4 regions of the Pseudomonas rosaeacicularis genome follow, and region 4 is predicted to be linked to each of the others. Evidence: predicted binding sites of a transcription regulator. Region 4 holds the regulator's gene; each other region holds the start of a gene.
What was found. The regulator FliA, encoded in region 4, starts transcription of late flagellar genes. The targets are predictions, from matches to a motif close to CTAAAGTTTNNNNNNNNNNNGCCGNTAA.
Positions count from the first base shown of each region.

Region 1: the regulator FliA is predicted to act here: its motif matches at 1,384-1,411, upstream of ACWKWM_RS12735 (chemotaxis protein CheW).
Region 2: the regulator FliA is predicted to act here: its motif matches at 1,598-1,625, upstream of flgM (flagellar biosynthesis anti-sigma factor FlgM).
Region 3: the regulator FliA is predicted to act here: its motif matches at 1,479-1,506, upstream of ACWKWM_RS10480 (flagellin N-terminal helical domain-containing protein).

Region 1 is NZ_JBSKHT010000008.1:252,135-255,385, reverse strand. Features, by position in the region: gene ACWKWM_RS12740 (GNAT family N-acetyltransferase) at 1-385, opposite strand, end outside; gene ACWKWM_RS12735 (chemotaxis protein CheW) at 427-1,323, opposite strand; gene hmpA (NO-inducible flavohemoprotein) at 1,621-2,802, shown strand; gene ACWKWM_RS12725 (disulfide bond formation protein B) at 3,150-3,251, shown strand, end outside.
Region 2 is NZ_JBSKHT010000007.1:67,405-70,655, forward strand. Features, by position in the region: gene ACWKWM_RS10645 (chemotaxis protein CheV) at 1-665, opposite strand, end outside; gene flgA (flagellar basal body P-ring formation chaperone FlgA) at 742-1,503, shown strand; gene flgM (flagellar biosynthesis anti-sigma factor FlgM) at 1,663-1,980, shown strand; gene ACWKWM_RS10660 (flagella synthesis protein FlgN) at 2,024-2,491, shown strand; gene ACWKWM_RS10665 (flagellar brake protein) at 2,574-3,251, shown strand, end outside.
Region 3 is NZ_JBSKHT010000007.1:25,361-28,611, reverse strand. Features, by position in the region: gene ACWKWM_RS10490 (motility associated factor glycosyltransferase family protein) at 1-1,022, shown strand, start outside; gene ACWKWM_RS10485 (hypothetical protein) at 1,019-1,276, shown strand; gene ACWKWM_RS10480 (flagellin N-terminal helical domain-containing protein) at 1,586-2,719, shown strand; gene ACWKWM_RS10475 (flagellin domain-containing protein) at 3,035-3,251, shown strand, end outside.
Region 4 is NZ_JBSKHT010000026.1:68,359-71,609, reverse strand. Features, by position in the region: gene flhF (flagellar biosynthesis GTPase FlhF) at 1-8, shown strand, start outside; gene fleN (flagellar synthesis regulator FleN) at 127-960, shown strand; gene fliA (RNA polymerase sigma factor FliA) at 957-1,697, shown strand; gene ACWKWM_RS26990 (chemotaxis response regulator CheY) at 1,962-2,336, shown strand; gene ACWKWM_RS26985 (protein phosphatase CheZ) at 2,356-3,144, shown strand.

The DNA.
Region 1 (3,251 bases), on a different contig from region 4:
TTTCCATGACCTTAAGATCCACATGAAGCTCTCGCCGTTGGTAAAACGCGCTGAAGGCGTGCTCGAGCAAGCGCTTACCAACACCGCAGCCCTGTGCGCGAGGGTGCACCACCAGATTGCGAATGAAGGCGCTGGTCCAGCATTGCGCGACAGCCACGATGCCTACGCCGTCCTCGACCGCGAACATCAGATGCCGATCAAACTCAGGGTCTGTTTCGAACCCGTTGAGCCAAGTGTGGAGGTCTGCTACCCGACCGCCGCCGTGCTGGCGACCGAGTACCAATAACTGGTGAATTCGGGCTGCGTTGTCCGCAGTCAGCGTCGCGACCCGCAGTGACGCGGGCCATTGGACCTTCTCGGGTGCTTGCGAAAGGTCCTTGCGCATCAGCCAGTAATGGCTTGCGGAGGCATCGTCTGCGGCGGGCGTCAGATGCCCTGTGCTTCTACCGTACGCGCGGCTTCGATCAAACATCGTGTCAGCTCTGGTGAGGAAAACTTGGTCAACACAGCGTTCGCGCCCGCCGCATTGGCTTTTTCGGCATTCATCGCGCTGTCCAGAGAAGTGTGCAGCAGAACGTACAGCTCTTGGAAGTCAGGCGTTTCGCGTAGCGTGCGTGTGAAAGCGTATCCATCCATTTCAGACATTTCGATATCCGACACCACCACGTTGATCTGCGCGTCGGTGCCTTGCAGTTCCAGCAGTTGATCAATCGCCTCCTTGGCACTGCGCGCGGTATGGCATTCGACGCCCAGGCTGCGCAGCGTAATCACCGATTGCTGCAGCGCAACCTGACTGTCATCGACCACCAGAATCCGTGCTTTTGCCAACACTTTGGCGTCTTTTGCGCTGAGTTCGGCAGGTTCTGAGGTAACCCGCGCAGGGGCTATGCCGTGGATGACTTTCTCAATATCCAGCACCTGCACCAGGGTGCCATCCACTTGGGTCACACCCGTGATAAATGAGCGATTGCCAGCGCCGAAGGGTGGCGGGCGAATATCCGTAGTCAGGCAATGGACGATTTTGCTCACCGCCTGCACGTGCAAACCCTGCTTGGAGCGACTGACATCGGTGACGATCAGACAGCCGCCATTGGGATCTTCCAAAGGACGCTCGCCAATGGCCCGGCTGAGGTCGATAACCGATAAGGCAGTGCCGCGCAGCGTGGCGACGCCTTTAACGTGCGGGTGTGATTCCGGCAATCGGGTCAGGGGAGGGCAGGGGATGATTTCGCTGACTTTGAGCAGGTTGATCGCCATCAACTTGCCGCTGCGCAATGTGAATAGCAGAAGCGAAAGTGAATCTGCGCGGACATTTGTGGACATAGGAGCCTTCTGACATGAGTTGTTGGCTGCACGCGGCGGCAAACAGCTTTCGATGACGGGTTATCGACTTGAGCAGGTCAGGCTTTAACGGTTTTAGTGTTGCACCTTTTCAAGTACTGCCTTTCAGGGGGCAGTGATGGTGTCGAAAAGACTAATTCATGTCTAAATGACTGCTTTTGTACTTTGGTCAAAATGACGATCAACTTCTAACTATCTGAAAGATAAGGAAATAAAGCGTGGCACGCTTTTTGATACAGGCCATTTAACTTTTTCAGCCCTTCACGTCAGGAGTTAGCCATGTTGAATGCCCAGGATCGTGCCATCGTCAAAGCCACCGTTCCACTGCTCGAAAGCGGCGGTGAGGCGTTGACCACCCATTTTTACAAAATGCTGCTCAAGGAACATCCCGAGGTCCGCCCGATGTTCAATCAGGCGCACCAGAGCAGCGGCGATCAGCCTCGTGCGTTGGCCAACGGCGTGCTGATGTACGCCCGTCATATCGACCAGCTTGAGCAGTTGGGCGATCTGGTCGCCAAAATCATCAACAAGCACATCGCCCTGCAAATTCTTCCAGAACACTATCCGCTGGTCGGCGGCTGTTTGTTGCGAGCAATCTCTGAGGTGTTGGGCAGTGAAATTGCCACCCCTGAAGTTATCGATGCCTGGGGTCGCGCCTATCAGCAGTTGGCGGACATCCTGATCGGCGCCGAAAAAACCATCTACGACGAAAAAGAGCTTGCCGTGGGTGGCTGGCGCGGGCCGCGTGAATTCAAGATCGCCAACAAAGTCCGGGAGAGCGCGGAAATCACGTCCTTCTACTTCGCACCGGCCGATGGCAAAGCGATTCTGGATTTCACCGCTGGTCAGTACATCGGCATGCAGCTGTTTGTCGATGGCGAGGAGATACGTCGCAATTACTCGCTGTCAGCGCTGGCTGGCAACAATCAGTACCGCATCAGCGTCAAGCGCGAACCTGGTGGCCGTGCGTCGAACTTTCTCCACGACAAAATGGACATCGGCGACAGCATCAACCTGTTCACACCGTCCGGCGAGTTCACCCTGGCCCATAACAATAAGCCGCTGGTGCTGATCAGTGGCGGCGTGGGTATCACTCCGACGCTGGCTATGCTGGAAGCTGCGTTGTTGACCGAGCGTCCGATTCACTTCATCCACTGCGCTCGTAACGGTGGGGTGCATGCGTTTCGCGACTGGGTTGAAGACCTGGCCAGCAAGCACCCGCAGCTCAAGCGCTTTTACTGCTACGGCGAAGACGACGGTGTGAGCCCGGCAGCCCATGCCGTTGGTCTGCTGGATCAGGCGCGTCTTGAGCAATGGCTGCCCGAGGATCGTGATCTTGACGCGTATTTTCTTGGGCCAAAGGGCTTCATGGCCGTGGTGAAGCGCCAGCTAAAGGCTGCGGGTGTTCCGGAGAGTCAGAGCCGCTTCGAATTCTTCGGTCCGGCGTCTGCGCTGGAGTGATCCATAGCGCGCCGTCCTGCGGCAATACGCCGCACGCTTCTATATATATAGAAGCGTATTATTTTGGTGTGGCGTCTGATCGCTGGAAACACGTAGCAACTCTTTCAGACGCTCCAGAAATTTATAGCCTTTGGGCCTCCTGACAATCAGAGATTGCGGAGCCCGGTAGTCCGTGTCTGTTGCCATTTGGCGTCCAAATCATTCCGTATGGCGCAGATCGATTGAGTTGCTATGCACCGACCCCGATGATCGCGCCCCGGCGCGGGATTGCGTGGCGGTGTTAAGCTCTCGTCCCGTTTGGGCATCGAGCCCCGGTACGCATGGACTTCCTTTCAAAGGGTATGTGAATGATCGACAACACGTTTTATCTGCGACGCGAAAAACAGTTTCTGGTTTTGCTCGGTATTGTTTGCCTCGCCTTGATCGGCGGCGCTTTGTACATGCAGGTA
Region 2 (3,251 bases), on a different contig from region 4:
ACCAGTTTGCGCAGGAATTCAAGCGCCTGACGACCGTCATTCAACGCGGTGACTTCCACACCGACCGTTTGCAGACAACGCGTAACCTGCTTGCGTGCCACCGATGAGTCGTCCACGGTCAAGACCCGCAGCGACAGCGCCTTGTGCTGAGTCTCCGCATCAATGACGCCTGCCGAGATGTTTTCGGAAACCGGCGCAACTTCGGCCAGAATTTTCTCGACGTCGATGATTTCCACCAGCTCGTTATCGATCCGCGTCACTGCCGTGAGGTAGTGATCGCGCCCCGTTCCCTTGGGTGGCGGATGAATGTCTTCCCAGTTCATGTTGACGATGCGTTCGACCGAATGCACCAGAAAACCCTGAATCTTGGTGTTGTACTCCGTGATGATCACGAAGGCATTTTCAATGCTGTCCAACGCTTTTGAACCGGTTGCCAAAGCCAGGTCGAGAATGGGAATGGTCCCACCACGAATATTGGCAATGCCGCGCACGATCGGACTGGATCTGGGCAAGTGGGTAAGTTTTGGGCACTGAAGCACCTCTTTTACCTTGAACACGTTAATCCCATACAACTGCTTGCCGTTCAGACGGAACAACAGCAATTCAAGGCGGTTCTGCCCTACCAGTTGAGTGCGCTGGTTCACTGAATCCATAACACCAGCCATGCCCAACTCCTTCCCAAAACGACCAATGACCCATCACCTGTCGGCAAGCGGCACGGGCCTTGCTATTTACCTTGTCATGAACAGACAAACGACAGTATTTCGACGCCTGACATCCGTAACCCGCAGCTTACTCTGCGCGACGGCCGCGTTGTGCCTGTTGAGCACTGCGGGCCTGAGTCGCGCCGACAACGTGACGTTGCCTGAAACCCTTATCGGCGTCACCCAGGGCTTTCTTGAATTCACAGTTGAAGACTACCTGGCAACCAGCCAGACCGCCGGGCGTTATGAAATCGAAGTCAAGCAGCTGGACCCGCGCCTGCGCATGCCACAGTGCGACAAGGATTTGACGGCATCCCTGGAAAACTCTCCCCGCCCTGTCGGCCGCGTCACCGTGAAGGTGCGTTGTGAAGGCAGCTCTCCGTGGACGGTGTTCGTGCCCGCGCAGGTACATCTGTTTCGCGAAGTGGTAACGGTCGTGCGCCCCATGAAGCGCGATGCGATCGTGTCCGATGGCGACGTTGCCTTGCGCGAGCGAGACGTAGGCCTGCTGGGGCAAGGCTTTCTGGATTCGCTCGATCAGGCGGTAGGACAGAAACTCGTCCGACCAACGGTCATCGACCAGATTTTGACCCCGGTGCACCTGCAACAGCCGGAAATGATCCGCAAAGGCGATCAAGTGGTGATCAGCGCACGTAGCGGTTCCATGAGCGTGCGCATGCCGGGTGAGGCTCTCTCTGACGGCGGTTTCAACGAGCAAATACGGGTGAAAAACCTGAATTCCCAGCGCGTGATAAAGGCTAACGTGACCGCTCCGGGACAGGTGGAGGTGCCTATGTGATGCGATGACCTCTGGCGCTGTGCCTGCGCTTTTTCTAGACTGGGAACCGATGCGCGCTGTGCGACGTCCATTTGAGACTGTTTTCGCACGGGCCCTAAAGTTATTCCGGGTTTGGCCGAAACCAAAGGCAAGCGTCCAAGAACCCAGAGGTTTTCTATCATGGTCATCGACTTCAATCGTTTAAATAGTTCCACTACCGTCGGCAGTACAACCCGTACTGCCGCCACCAAAGAAGCTGGCAAAACCGAAGCGGTAGCAGCACCGGTGAGCACTTCTGAAACGGTAAGTAGTGGTGAGGCAGTACATCTGAGCAGTGAAGCTCAACAGTTGCAGAAGATCACTGATTCGCTGCGCGATCAGCCAGCCGTCAACTCCGCCCGTGTGGCTGAATTGAAAGCGGCTATCGCAGACGGCAGTTACAAGGTCGACAGCAACCGCGTTGCCAGCAAGCTGCTTAATTTCGAAGCCCAGCGCTAAGCCCGCGCCGGGGCTTCTGGACGCTTAAATCCCAGAGCATGCGATGCAAGACACTACTTTGCTGCAACTGATCACCGACGATATCGCACCGGCCCAGCATCTTCTTGAGTTGCTCAAAGCCGAGTCGATTGCGCTGCATGGCCGCGACATGGTCGAAATGGAACACATCCTGGCGCAGAAACAGGCGCTGGTGATTGTTCTGGACCAGCACGGGCGCCGCCGCAGCCAGCTTCTGGCGAGCCTTGGGTTACCTACCAATCGTAACGGGCTGGAAGAAGTAGCCAAACATTCGTCAGTCGGCGCAGAGCTGCTCAAAGCAGGCGATGAGCTGAACGCCCTGATGACTGACTGCAAGGCGGCCAACGAAGAAAACGGCACGCTGATCCAGCTGCAGCAAATCAAGACTAGCCACCAGCTATCCATCCTGAACGGTGGCGACACGCCGACGCTGTATGACAGCCGAGGATCGACTTCCGGAAAAGCACGGCCACGTCCGCTTAGCCAGGTGTAAGTTCCTGTATCAAGGCGTGAAACATGCTGGCAAAATGCCGCACGCCTCACGCTGTCGTATTTTGCCTGGAGATGGATTACCCGTGAATGCCTCAAGCGCGGAAGATGTTCCGCAGCCCCCGAAGGTACTTGCAACGCCTTTGGAAATTGCCGCCACCCTGCGACTGCTGCTGGAAAGCCATGATCCGCTGATCATCACCTTTCACGAGCGAAGCCAGCGTTTCCAGAGCTACATCACCGACATTGACCGGGATGGCAACTCAGTTACCTTCGACGAAATGATCCCCCGCGACGGCGAACGCTTTTTGGCTGCCGGGGAGCCTTTCAAGGTCGAGGGTTTTCACGACGGCGTGCGCATCGCCTGGGAATGCAAAGCTCAACTGACCACCATCGACGATCCGCGCTGCTATCGCGGGCCGCTGCCTGAGGAAGTGGTTTATCACCAGCGCCGTAATGCCTTTCGCGCCGCCTTGAAGCTGGCGTCACTGGTGAACATCGAGATCGGTGGCGAGAGACTCAAGTCGCCGCTGCGGGGCAAGTTGTTGGACATTTCCGCCACCGGTTGCAAGCTGCGTTTTGAGGGCGATGTGTCCGAGCGCATGCAATTGGGCCAAGTGTACGAGCGGTTCATCGCCGCCCTTCCCTTCGGCAACATGACTGCCCCGGTGGAACTGCGCCATCTGCATTTCGAAGAGCGTATCAACACCACCTTCGCCGGCGTGCGCTTCCACAACATGAGTGGACTGGTGCAGCGCCAGGTC
Region 3 (3,251 bases), on a different contig from region 4:
CGTCCCTTCAGCGGCTGCATGTTCATATTCTCAACGGCGCCTTGTTCGCTATCGTCCTCAATTTGCTTGAGCAGGAAGACTGGCTCTCCGACCCAAGGGTCACGCTTGGGTATGCCGGCGACGAGGCTGAAATCAGACTGCCGTTTTTCGCATTACCTGCCGAGCTGGTGCTGGCCGACGACTCCAGTGCGCGAATCAGGGATCGGTTGGTCAGCGAAGTGCATCTTGGTTTCAGCAATCTGGGGTTCGATCCCCAGGCCGAGGATAACCAGCGGCATCTTCAGCAGGGACTTGCGCTACTGCAAAGCGACACTGACGTGCGCGCACTGTTCGGCACTCAGGTCGGCCGGGAGGTGTTCATCATCGCCACCGGACCCAGCCTGCAGCAACACCTGCCACGGTTGCGCGCGACCCGGGATGCACCTGAGCGACCACTCTTGATCTGTGTCGACACTGCGCTCGTTCCCCTGCGCCAACACGGCATCGACCCTGATTTTGTGGTCAGCATCGATCATCACATCACCGCCCGACACCTGGTGCCCGAGAACACTGCACACATCACGCTGGTGTACCTACCCCGACTGGATGAAAAAGTCCTCAGTGCCTGGCAGGGTCCTCGGTATGTCGGTTACTCGAACAGCCCGATGTATGAGCAGATTCGCCAGCAAACACCCCGGGGAGTCTTGTTTGCTGGCGGCAGTGTGATTCATCCGGCGATCGATCTGGCGGTGCAGATGGGCGCTGCCCGCATCACCCTGTTCGGCGCCGACTTTGCCTTCCCTGGCGATAAAACTCACACGGGCTGGAAAGACGGCGACTTGGGGCCGGCAGCGAACATCTCTCGGCATTGGGTCATGGACGGGCGGGGCAACAAGGTGAAAACCCAACTCAACTTTCGCGGTTACCTGATCGCGCTTGAGCGCTACATCGCCCGGCATCCCGAGGTTAGTTTCTTCAACACGAGCCGCGACGGCGCACTGATTGTCGGCACCACCTTCGACCCGGACTGGACTGCGCCATGATTGCCTCTACCAGCATCATCACCGAGGCCCGCCGCTGCGCCGACCTTTTCCGACTGGGCCGCGACATCGAAGCCGGTCTCGTTATGGTCGAACTGATCGATACAGCCATGCCGCTCTTCGCCACGCGCCCAACCGCCGAGCAACATGCCTGCAGCCAAGTGCTCGGCGCAATCCTGGACTGTCAGGAACGGCAGGACTGGATTGGATTGGCGGATTGGCTGGAGGTTGAGTTTGTGAGGGTGTTGGAACATTAGTATTTAGCCAGTGACGCACTAATAAAAGAAACTTCCTACAGTGCGCGGTTACCAGCTTTAAATAACGGCTCAGGCGAATATTGCCTGGGCTTTTTTTATTGAAATTATTTAACAATTATGCAACTGCAACAATGGCGAGAAGTTACGCGATTTTTTATCCGACATCTGTCGTGATGGCGCAGCTTTGAAGTGTTGAGTACGGTTAAAGCCGGTTTGTGATTCGTCGATAACGAAGTTGTAGGTTTTCTGGGCGACATGGATGTCACCTGTTTCGGAAAACCAGCCGTTTCCAATACGAGGGATCTTAAAATGGCTTTAACCGTTAATACCAATATTGCTTCGTTGTCTGTTCAGCGGAATTTGAACAGATCTTCCGATTCGCTGAGCACATCCATGACGCGCTTGTCATCAGGGCTTCGAATCAATACTGCCAAGGACGATGCTGCGGGAATGCAGCTGGCAACACGCCTCACTACTCAGATTCGCGGGCTGACCGTCGCAACTCGGAATGCAGGCGCTGCAATTTCGATTATTCAAACGGCGGAAGGCGCACTGGATCAGTCTTTGAATAATTTACAGCGGATGCGTGATCTTGCTATGCAGGCAGCTAACGCCGATAAGGGGCCTAACGAACGTAACGCACTTAATGCAGAATTTCAAAAGCTCAATGCCGAAGTTACACGTCTCGCTAAAGGAACGACCTTTGGTGCAGAACTTAATCTTTTGGATGGTAGTGCGGGAGAAATGAGCTTTCAAATCGGCGCGAACGTAGGGGTGACCGAAAAAATAAGCCTGACGCTCGGTAAGGATTTCTCATCGAGCACGCTTCTCGCTGCAACAGAGGATCGGCCACTAGTCGCTGGGGATCTTACAACGTCGGGGCAGAAGCAAGTGACAAAGGGTGACTACACTCCCTTATCTATTGACGGATCTGGATTTAGAAACACTGTCAATACTGTGACGCAACCCATGAAAGATAACGTGGAAACAGCCACGACCGGTCTCGCAGCAGCTGAAGCAGCGTATGCAAATCTTTCCGCCCCGCCGACTGCCGCTGATGAGCAAACACTGGCAGATGCGAGGAAAAAGTTGACCGACGAGAGAAAGATTCTTTCCGACGCCGAAAAGTCAGATTCAACGCTAAACAGGGCCGCCCGAATCGAGAACATCGAGTACACCGTCAGGATTCTTGATAATGCGATTGGTGAAATCAACAGTGCGCGTGCAGACCTGGGTGCCAATCAGAACCGGATGATGAGTGCTATGGAAAACCTGCAAAACATGACAAAAAACGCCACCGCCTCCCGTGGGCAGATAGAAGACGTCGACTTCGCCGCCGAAACCGCCGAGCTGACCAAGCAGCAAACCCTGCAACAGGCCTCAACTGCTGTCCTGGCGCAGGCCAATCAGTTGCCGGCGGCGGTGCTCAAGCTGTTGCAATAACGCTTCATCGCTCTTTAACAACTTCATCCGTTTCTTCGCTGCATGATGAATCCCAGACATCCTCACCGGGGTGTCTGGTTTAAAACTCTTTGTTCGACAGGGGGTTAGCGTCGTGATTAAAGCTTGAAGGGATTGCGCCGAAACCATAGGTATCCCCCGTCAAAAGCAGGGGTGGCGCTCTGGTGGCAAATAAATTTGAAATTGCCCTCAAGCTCCTTGCAGATACGACGATAACTATTACGAAGGTTCTCTAGGCCAACCCGGCAGTTGCCAGGGCCGGAAAGCCGCAGTACCCAAATCATTGAGGAATTCATCATGTCTTTAGGCGTAAACACCAACGTTGCTTCCCTGTCTGTTCAGAAGAACCTGGGCAAAGCTAGCGACGCTCTGGCAACTTCGATGCAGCGCCTGTCTTCCGGCCTGAAAATCAACAGCGCTAAAGATGACGCCGCTGGTCTGCAGATCGCAACTCGCGAAACCGCTCAAATCCGTGGTCAAACAGTAGCAATCAAGAACGCCAACGATGGTATCT
Region 4 (3,251 bases):
TGGGTTAGGTGAAGAATATGACACTGGAATGTACCCACTTAGATGGTCTGCCAGGCATTGTTCAAACAACGAACGTGCAGCCCGACATGTGGCTTAGGTCTAAGCAAGACAAGGTAAACAATTAACATGGGCAGCATGCATCCCGTACAGGTTATTGCAGTGACCGGTGGCAAAGGTGGCGTAGGCAAGACGAACGTGTCGGTGAACCTTTCACTGGCACTGGCCGAGCTTGGACGCCGCGTCATGTTGCTGGACGCCGATCTGGGTCTGGCCAACGTCGACGTACTGCTGGGGCTTACCCCGAAACGCACCCTGGCCGACGTCATCGAAGGTCGATGCGAGCTGCGTGACGTCCTGCTGCAAGGCCCGGGCGGTATCCGCATCGTGCCGGCGGCATCGGGCACCCAGAGCATGGTCCATCTGACGCCCGCGCAGCATGCGGGTCTGATTCAGGCTTTCAGCGACATCGGCGACAACCTCGACGTGCTGGTGATCGACACCGCCGCCGGGATCGGTGAGTCGGTGGTGAGCTTCGTGCGCGCCGCCCAGGAAGTGTTGCTGGTGGTCTGCGACGAGCCGACCTCCATCACCGACGCCTACGCCCTGATCAAGCTGCTCAATCGTGATTACGGCATGAACCGTTTCCGGGTCCTGGCCAACATGGCGCAGAGCCCGCAGGAAGGGCGCAACTTGTTCGCCAAGCTGACCAAGGTCACCGACCGTTTCCTGGACGTTGCCCTGCAGTACGTCGGCGCCGTGCCGTATGACGAATGCGTACGCAAGGCCGTGCAGAAGCAGCGCGCGGTGTACGAGGCGTTTCCACGCTCCAAATGCTCGCTGGCGTTCAAGGCCATCGCGCAGAAAGTTGACACCTGGCCGTTACCGGCGAACCCGCGCGGCCATCTGGAATTTTTCGTCGAACGTCTGGTGCATCACACCAGCGCAGGGCCCGTGTCATGACAGCAAGTGGGTATCGCATGTACAGCAAATCATCCCGTGATTCCCAATACGAGCTGATCGAGCGCTATGCGCCTCTGGTCAAGCGAATTGCCTACCACTTGCTGGCGCGTCTGCCGGCCAGCGTGCAGGTCGAAGACTTGATCCAGGCCGGCATGATCGGCTTGCTCGAAGTCTCGACCAAGTACGACTCCACCAAAGGCGCCAGCTTCGAGACCTACGCCGGGATTCGCATCCGCGGCGCCATGCTCGACGAGGTGCGCAAGGGTGATTGGGCACCGCGTTCGGTGCATCGCAACACGCGCATGGTCAGTGACGCGATTCGATCAATTGAAGCAAAAACCGGCCGCGACGCTAAAGATCACGAGGTTGCGGCCGAACTCCAATTGAGTCTCGATGATTACTACGGGATTTTGAACGATACCTTGGGCAGCCGACTGTTCAGTTTCGACGACCTGCTGCAGGACGGCGAACATGAAGGGCTGCATGAGGACGGCGCAAGCCAGTCGCTCGAGCCGTCGCGTGACCTGGAAGATGAACGTTTCCAGAGCGCGTTGGCTGAGGCCATTGCCAATTTGCCAGAGCGTGAGCGCCTGGTGTTGGCGCTGTACTACGACGAAGAGCTTAACCTCAAGGAAATCGGTGAGGTCCTGGGTGTCAGCGAATCGCGGGTCAGTCAGTTACACAGCCAGTGCGCAGCTCGTTTGCGAGGGCGTTTGGGAGAATGGCGAGCGCGTTGACAGGCAACGCGGCGGACCCATTGGGGCCGTGTTACCTGTAAAGCCGGCTGTGCAGAGCGTTCGTGGGAAACAAGAGAGACAAGGCTTGAGCCGGTCAGCGCAGACGCACATCGCGTGCGTCGCGCCGTGGTTCATGCCTGTTGATTTGCCAAGCCCGTCGTCGTTTCGTGCAGCCCGGTCAGCGAGCTGTACCGGTTTTGATTGAACGCGCGTCCAGGTGCTGGGCGCGTTAAAGACTGCTTGGAGGTCGAATTGGACAAGAACATGAAAATCCTCATCGTTGATGACTTCTCAACGATGCGGCGGATCATAAAAAACCTGTTGCGTGACCTTGGGTTCACCAACACGGCGGAAGCAGATGACGGCACGACCGCATTGCCGATGCTGCAAAGCGGCTCTTTTGACTTTCTGGTAACGGACTGGAACATGCCTGGCATGTCCGGCATCGACCTGCTGCGTCAAGTCCGTGCCGATGAGCGCCTGCGCAGCTTGCCGGTATTGATGGTCACCGCTGAAGCCAAGCGTGAGCAGATCATTGAAGCCGCCCAGGCCGGGGTAAACGGTTACGTGGTCAAGCCTTTCACAGCGCAAGTGCTGAAAGAAAAAATCGAGAAGATATTCGAGCGCGTCAATAGCTGATGTTCGCTGCGAGGGCGCTATGGATTCCAAAGATTCGACAATGGGTGACTTTGAGTCGACCCTGAAGAAACACGCACAAGAGCTGGTCGCAAGCCTTGAAAAAGGCAAGTTCGGCGAAGCCGTGCAACTGATCCATGAGCTGAACCAGACCCGCGATCGCGGCCTGTATCAGGAAGTCGGCAAGCTGACGCGTGAGCTGCACAGCGCCATCGTCAACTTCCAGATCGACCCGACCATGCCGCAAGCCGAAGAAGTGTCACAGATCACCGACGCCACCGAGCGCTTGTCGTACGTGGTCCGGCTGACCGAAAACGCGGCCAATCGCACCATGGATCTGGTGGAGCAAAGCACCCCCTTGATGAACGGACTCACGGCCGACGCCAAAGCGTTGAGCGCCGATTGGGGCCGCTTCATGCGTCGCGAAATCGGTGCCGAGGAGTTTCGTGATCTGGCCAAGCGTGTCGACGGTTTCCTGACACGCAGCGAGCAGGAAACCCACGAGGTTGCCGGCCACCTGAACAACATCTTGTTGGCTCAGGATTATCAAGACCTCACCGGTCAGGTGATCAAGCGCGTTACTCAGTTGGTGACCGAAGTCGAAAGCAATCTGCTCAAGCTGGTGCTCATGGCCAGCCAGGTCGACCGCTTTGCCGGTATCGAACACGACCAGGAACTGTTCCGTCAGCAAAAAGAACAAGAAAAACTTCATTCCAAGGGTGAAGGTCCGCAGATTCATGCCGATAAACGTGAAGACGTCGTATCCGGTCAGGATGATGTAGACGATCTGCTATCCAGCCTGGGTTTCTAGGTTCTGAGTAAGAAGGCGTTGTGAGCCTGCTGCGTGTTGATTGACCGCACCCGGCTCACCCGCTGACGACTTCGCGCATGACCTGGATCGGTTGACGGTTAATTTTA